3 regions of the Shewanella sp. 38A_GOM-205m genome follow, and region 3 is predicted to be linked to each of the others. Evidence: predicted binding sites of a transcription regulator. Region 3 holds the regulator's gene; each other region holds the start of a gene.
The links. Region 3 encodes MetJ, which represses methionine synthesis genes. Its sites were predicted from a motif close to TAGACGTCTAGACGTCTA; they were not measured.

Region 1: msrA (peptide-methionine (S)-S-oxide reductase MsrA) is a predicted target of MetJ. The motif match lies at 1,103-1,120, and genes of this name have one in related genera.
Region 2: metH (methionine synthase) is a predicted target of MetJ. The motif match lies at 1,146-1,163, and genes of this name have one in related genera.

Annotation. Positions count from the first base shown of each region.
Region 1 covers NZ_JADP01000006.1:67,839-70,111, forward strand. Annotated here, with positions in the region: gene astE (succinylglutamate desuccinylase) at 1-828, opposite strand, end outside; gene msrA (peptide-methionine (S)-S-oxide reductase MsrA) at 1,125-1,604, shown strand; gene pgm (phosphoglucomutase (alpha-D-glucose-1,6-bisphosphate-dependent)) at 1,673-2,273, opposite strand, start outside.
Region 2 covers NZ_JADP01000040.1:17,020-19,292, reverse strand. Annotated here, with positions in the region: gene N512_RS23340 (ABC transporter ATP-binding protein) at 1-1, opposite strand, end outside; cobalamin riboswitch at 101-237, opposite strand; gene N512_RS0117960 (histidine phosphatase family protein) at 326-1,069, opposite strand; gene metH (methionine synthase) at 1,312-2,273, shown strand, end outside.
Region 3 covers NZ_JADP01000020.1:58,772-61,044, reverse strand. Annotated here, with positions in the region: gene N512_RS0113180 (sulfite exporter TauE/SafE family protein) at 1-720, opposite strand, end outside; gene metJ (met regulon transcriptional regulator MetJ) at 797-1,111, opposite strand; gene metB (cystathionine gamma-synthase) at 1,327-2,273, shown strand, end outside.

The sequences.
Region 1 (2,273 bases), on a different contig from region 3:
ATTGATGACCCTACAGACCTGATAGATATTGACCCGCTCAAGCGCCTGCTCCTCGAGTTCCAGCGATTGCTTGCAGATCAAACGGCTCAGCATCTCCCGGGTGGCGATAAAACGTGTCATATCGTTTTGTCCCATGGGGTAAACCTTGCCAAGCTCAATGGTAAAGGCGTCGGCGCCAAACTGATTTGACGAGAAATAGCTGAAAGTGGTTGTGGGTTCGTGATGCAGCAACACGGTATCGACTCCGGCCGCCTCCAGAAACATCAATTGTTCACGGCTGTAATCCTTACCCGGTCGATAGGGATAGATGGCAAACTTTTCATGCTTGGAGCCGCGAATGGCGGTGTGCAGATCGTAATGGATCCTCTGTCTTGCCCCTTGTGGTGCGTCTTCGAAGAAACGTGTGACATAATTTTCCAGCTTCTTGGCGCGGATCCGCTCCGGGTTCACCAGCCCGGGGGGATTGGAATGTTCACCACTGAACAGCCGGTTGAGGTTTTCATCGACAATACGGGTGCCACGGTTAATTGCCGCCGGATTACCGAACATGAACAGTACTCGCTGCCCTACCCGTATTTCTTGCTTTAACAGCGACTTGATAATGCCATTACACAGTTCGATAGGTGCAGTTTCATTGCCGTGTACCCCGGATGACAGCACGATATCTTTATCACTCTGGTTGTCCAGAGGTTCAAACAGCAAGACTCCTGTGTCCCAAATCGCTATCCGGGTGTGGTCGCCAAGCGTGCCACTAATACTCTCCAATGAATTGGGGTTATTCAGAGTCAATGACAGGAAGTCAGGATTATCCTTCAGGGCTTGTAACACGAAATACTCCTTCTTATTGCCGATTTGGCTGTTGTTTCCATTAACGCTGTCTCCTGGGAACTTGTTGCAATGCGTTTGCTTGTTGAGACCAGCGCCAGAGAGCAAGGTTTCATAGTACCACAGCTTATTAAATTGGTGATGTGACCAAAGCTATCCAATGCCAGGCTTGCGAACTGGTTTCAGATAGTTCTTATCTAACTAAGGAGCAAAAAAGCCACTCCGACAAATACACCACTTGCGCCGGAAAAACTTATCACGCATAATTTTGGCCATCTGGACATCTAGAGGTAAATTTAATGGCGGTAGCAACATTCGGTGGCGGTTGTTTTTGGGGGGTGGAGTATTTCTTTCGTCAAGTGCCCGGGGTATTAAACGCCACCAGTGGTTATATGGGCGGTGATGATAGAATCAACCGCTATGAAGAGGTAAAACAGGGAAACAGCGGCCATGCCGAAGTGGTTCAGGTGGAGTTCGATGAAGCCCGGGTTTCATTTACCGAGCTGCTGCAAGTTTTCTGGAGTAATCACAACCCCACCAGTCTCAATCGCCAAGGTGGTGATATCGGCACCCAGTATCGGAGCGTGATTTTTTTTCATAGCAAAGAGCAGAAGGAGCAGGCTGAGGCCTCAAAACTGGCGTTGGCTCGCAGTGGTAAGTGGGGTCAGCGGCACATAGTGACGGAAATTGTTCCAGTGAAACAGTTTCATCGTGCGGAAGAATATCATCAGGATTATATCCAGAAGAATAACTTGCCCAGTTGCCATCTTGAATATTGATCCCCGGAAATAAAAAGCGCAACTGTGTTCACGGCTGCGCTTTTTACTGAATTGGCAATCTCTTAAGCTCAGTTCGGCTTGCCTTTTAGGGCGCTGGTTATCAGAGCTCTCGCCTGTTCCAGTATCTGCTGCAGATGCTGCTCGCTGACAAAGCTTTCGGCGTAAATTTTATAGAGTGCCTCAGTGCCTGAAGGTCTGGCGGCAAACCAGCCGTTGTCGGTTAGCACCTTAATACCGCCAATGGCACCATCATTGCCAGGGGCCTTGGTCAGTACCGCCTTAATCTTGTCTCCGGCCAAAGTCTCTGCCCCCAGGGTATCTGCATTGAGGGTGGCAAAACGCGCCTTTTGCTTGGCATTGATGGGGCTGTCTATCCGTTTGTAGAAGCATTGACCGTGTATGGCAGCCAGTTCTGCATAACGCTCGGCTGGTTTTTTGCCGGTTACGGCGAGGATTTCAGCGGCCAGCAGCCCGAGAATAAAACCGTCTTTGTCCGTGCACCAGGTTGTGCCGTCACGTCGAAGGAAGGCGGCGCCGGCACTTTCTTCGCCGCCAAAGGCCAGGATGGCTTCACTCAAACCACTGACAAACCACTTGAAACCAACCGGCACTTCACAAAGCTTGCGACCGTGTGAGGCAACTATCTTGTCTATCATGCCACTGGAAACC
Region 2 (2,273 bases), on a different contig from region 3:
TAACCGCCCCCCGACATTGAGCCTGTGACCGGCAGAAGGCTCAGGCTGCAGTGGAAGAATCATCTATTCGCTCCCCCGGTTTACCCGCCCGGGTTTCTGGTTTGGTTTATCAGCCTGGGCAGGTCTCCTGACTCGTCGCCAAAGACGACTCACAGTTGCGGGCACAGTCCGGGCTTTCCCGGTTCCCTGGGTTGGTTCACCTGCAAAGGTGCCAACACCCTGGCTGCTGCCGCACTTGGCGGCCATTTGGGGTTATTATCCCGGTTTTATCGCCCGGCACAATTGCCTGGCGCAATCACCGCCGGGCGTTAGGCTAAGGCCCGTACTATTGCGGCCAGTGGAGCTTGCTGAAACACTGCCATTCTTGGTCACTTTCACCGCTGGCATCACGGCTGGCATAGAGGGTTATTCTGACCCAGGCCGCATAAGGTAGCTCCAAGGCGTTGAACACTGCCGCAGGCGGCATCTGCCCCGGCAGCAAAATCTCGGCCAGTAGCAACCGGATAACCCCGCTGTGAGTCAGGATCAGTGCCGCATCGGCGCTTGCTGAAGAACCAGAATCTCCTGAAACAGAGCTTTCGGAAGAACTAACCTCTCTAGCAAGCCAGCGCTGCACCATAGTCTGCCAGCCATCCAACACCCGGCTACGAAAGGCTGGCAGCGATTCCCCGCCCGGCGGAGTATTGGCCACGGGGTCACGCCAGAAGGCTTCAGCCGCCTCGCTATGCTGCTGATAGACACTCGCCACCTTCATGCCGTCCCAGTCACCGAAGTCCAGCTCCCAGAGCCAGTCATGCTGCTGCAGCGGCGCCGGGAAATAATCAGGCATATCGGCCTTGAGCTCGGCGGCAAAGGCCTGGCAACGCTGGGCCGGGGAGCTCAGCAGCGCCAGGCGTTCGGGCTGGCTCGGTAACTGCTCCAGCGCACTACTGATAGCCCGCCAGCTGCGCCACATCTGCGCTTTGCCCTCATCGCTCAGGGCCACATCACTGCGGCCGCGGATAATCTCGCCGCCTTCACATTCGCCGTGCCGCAGCAGATAGATATTCAGTTGCCTATGTTCAGCCACACACTTCTCCCGTCAGAGTCCCGGTGGTTACCGGGCCAATTTAACCTTGCCGCAGACCGCCGGAATCCGTATATTATGGACGTCTATACGTATAAATGTCCAAAATAACTTTCCGCGCCCACACACGCCTTTGGCTATCATGCCAGATAGTGCCCCGGGCGTCAGGTCGGCAGAGATGATGTCGCGGATGCCAAGCGCCGCGAATGTAAAACAGCAATAAGACAGGTATGAAAGGTAACCCTATGGCGACTTCCCAGCACTCCCCTAGCCAGACAGAGCTCAAGCTCAAACAGACCCTCGAAGAGCGGATCCTGATTTTAGATGGCGCCATGGGCACCATGATCCAGGACTACAAGCTGGAAGAAGCCGATTACCGCGGCGAGCGCTTCAAAGATTGGCATTGCGATGTCAAAGGCAACAATGATCTGCTGGTACTGACCCAGAGCGAGATCATCAAGACCATTCACAGGGAATACCTGCTGGCCGGTGCCGACATCATAGAAACCAACACCTTCAACGCCACCACCATTGCCATGGCCGACTACGAGATGCAGAGCCTGGCGGCGGAGATCAATTACCAAGGCGCCAGAATAGCCCGAGAAGTGGCCGATGAAGTGGCCGCCACCAGCGGTATTCCCCGCTATGTGGCCGGGGTGCTCGGCCCCACCAACCGCACCTGTTCCATCAGCCCGGATGTGAATGACCCCGGCTTTCGCAACATACATTTCGACGATCTTGTATTGGCCTACAGCGAATCCACCGAGGCGCTGATCGCCGGTGGCGCCGACATCATCCTGGTGGAAACCATCTTCGATACCCTCAATGCCAAAGCGGCGCTGTTTGCCATCGAAAATGTGTTCGAGAAACTGCAGCAAAGGTTGCCGGTGATGATTTCCGGCACCATTACCGATGCCTCGGGCCGCACCCTGACAGGGCAAACCACAGAGGCCTTTTACCATTCTCTCAGACATATCAAGCCGCTGAGCATAGGCCTCAACTGCGCCCTGGGCCCGAAAGAACTGCGGCCCTATGTCGAGGAGCTTTCCCGTATCAGCGAGTGCTTTGTCTCGGCGCACCCCAATGCCGGTCTGCCCAATGAATTCGGCGGCTATGACGAGACTCCAGCGGAGATGGCAAGCGTGATAGGCCCCTGGGCCGAAGAGGGGCTGCTCAATATTGTCGGCGGCTGCTGCGGCACCACGCC
Region 3 (2,273 bases):
TGATTTGATGGTCAGCAACAGGGCGCTCAGCGCGCACAGCGCCAGCGTCAGGACTCGGGTCTTCTCTTTATCCACCCGGCCCACCAAGCGGCTAGCCACCAGAAAACCGAGAAATACCGAAGGCAGCAGCAACAGCGAAAGCCATAGGTGTCTCAAGGTCAAGAGGCCAAAACAGCCGAGAATAATCAAGGCTATCAATGAGCTGAAGATGAAGAAGGCCGACAGCGCTGCGCGGAACTGACTGGCATCCTTACCCGCCAGCAGCAGGGCCATCGGCGGTCCGCCTATGGCGGCCACGGTACCGAAGATCCCGGAAAATATCCCGGCAATAAACAGGCTGAGGCGGTTGATCTTGATGCTGTACTTTCTAAGGCTGAGGAATACGGCTACGGCCACAATCAAGGCTATGGTCAAGCCCAGAATAGGCTGCGGCGCCAGCAACAGCAGGGTGGCGCCAATCAGGCCGCCGGGAAGCCTTCCCAACAAGGCATATTGCAGGCCGTTGAATTCCAGGTGGCCACGCTCGCGTACCAGTGTCAGCAGGGCGATGGAAAAACCCATGGCGATAACCGGGGCAGGAACCAGTTCCGGATCGACGATATACAGCAAAGGTGTGGCCACCACGGCCAAGCCAAAGCCTATCAACGACTGGGTCAGGGCGCCGGTAAATATGATCAGGGACGCCAGTAGCAGGGTGACGGGATCTATCAGTGACAACATTCGCAAGCCCCAAAAAAGACAAGGATCGCACCGCGATCCTTGTTCAACTATAAGGTAATTCTGAGGGACAACACACTTACTCCATGTCTTCCCATTCTATGCCCATGGCATCCATCATGCGCTTGGCCTCTTCCGGGATGCTGTCGGGTTTGTCTTTGGACAAATCCCCATCGTTGGGCAGTGGCTGGCCGGTATAGGCATGCAGGAAGGCTTCGCACAGCAGTTCGCTGTTTGTGGCGTGCCGCAGGTTGTTTACCTGGCGCCGGGTGCGCTCATCGGTCAATACTTTCAGCACCTTCAACGGAATAGAGACAGTGATTTTTTTCACTTGCTCGTTCTTCTTGCCGTGTTCGGCATAAGGGCTGATGTATTCGCCATTCCATTCAGTCATTGATTCACCTGTGATCTCACTAATTCGCAGCAGATTTTAAACCCTTACAGGATACAGTCAAATGATTGCCTGCAAAATCTGTGCAATATGAACAGAAATCCATACATTTGGACGTCCAAACGTCTTGATGCCTATTGACGGCTGGATGGTCATTGGTTAGATTTAGACGTCCAGACATCTTTATGGTGTCGAACCTCAGCATTCAGGAGTCGATTATGACAGAGCGGCGATTAGCAACCACAGCGGTCCGGCAGGGCATCGAATCAGACAGCCAGCACGGGGCCGTGGTGCCACCCATCTATCTGTCGACCAACTATGCCTTTGATGGCCACACTCAGCCAAGAGCCTTTGATTATAGCCGCTCGGGTAATCCTACCCGCTCCATTCTGGGGGATGCCTTGGGGGAGCTGGAACAGGGCTGCAGTGCGGCAATCACAGCGACCGGCATGGCGGCCATTACTCTGGTGGTCAACCTGCTGGGGCCGGATGACCTCTTGTTGGTGCCCCATGACTGTTATGGCGGTAGCTATAGGCTGTTCACCAATCTGGCTGCCAAGGGCCAGTTTCGCTTGCAGGTTTTGGATCAAACCGACCCGCAAGCACTCGCCGCTGCCCTGGCGCAAAAGCCGCGCATGGTGTGGCTCGAGACGCCGTCCAATCCGCTGCTGCGGGTAGTGGATATTGCCGCTATTGCCGAGGCGGCCCACCAGCTGGGCGCATTGGTGGTGGTCGACAACACTTTTTTATCGCCGGCGCTGCAACAGCCTTTACTGTTGGGGGCCGATATAGTGGTGCACTCGACCACTAAATACATCAATGGCCACAGCGATGTGGTGGGCGGCGCCGTGATTGCCAAAGATCCTGAACTGGCAGAGCAGCTGCACTGGTGGTCCAACACGCTCGGGCTGAGCAGTGGCGCCTTCGACAGCTACCTGACCCTGCGTGGCCTGCGTACTCTGGCGCTGAGGATCCGCGAGCATCAGGCCAATGCCGAGCGCATAGTGGCGCTGCTAAGCCAGAGTCCCGTGGTAGACAAAGTTTACTATCCGGGGCTTAAGAGCCACCCAGGTCATGAGATTGCCGCCAGGCAGCAGAGTGGCTTTGGCGCTATGCTGAGTTTTGAGCTCAAGGGTGATGAGGCGCAGGTGGTTGCCTTCCTCGG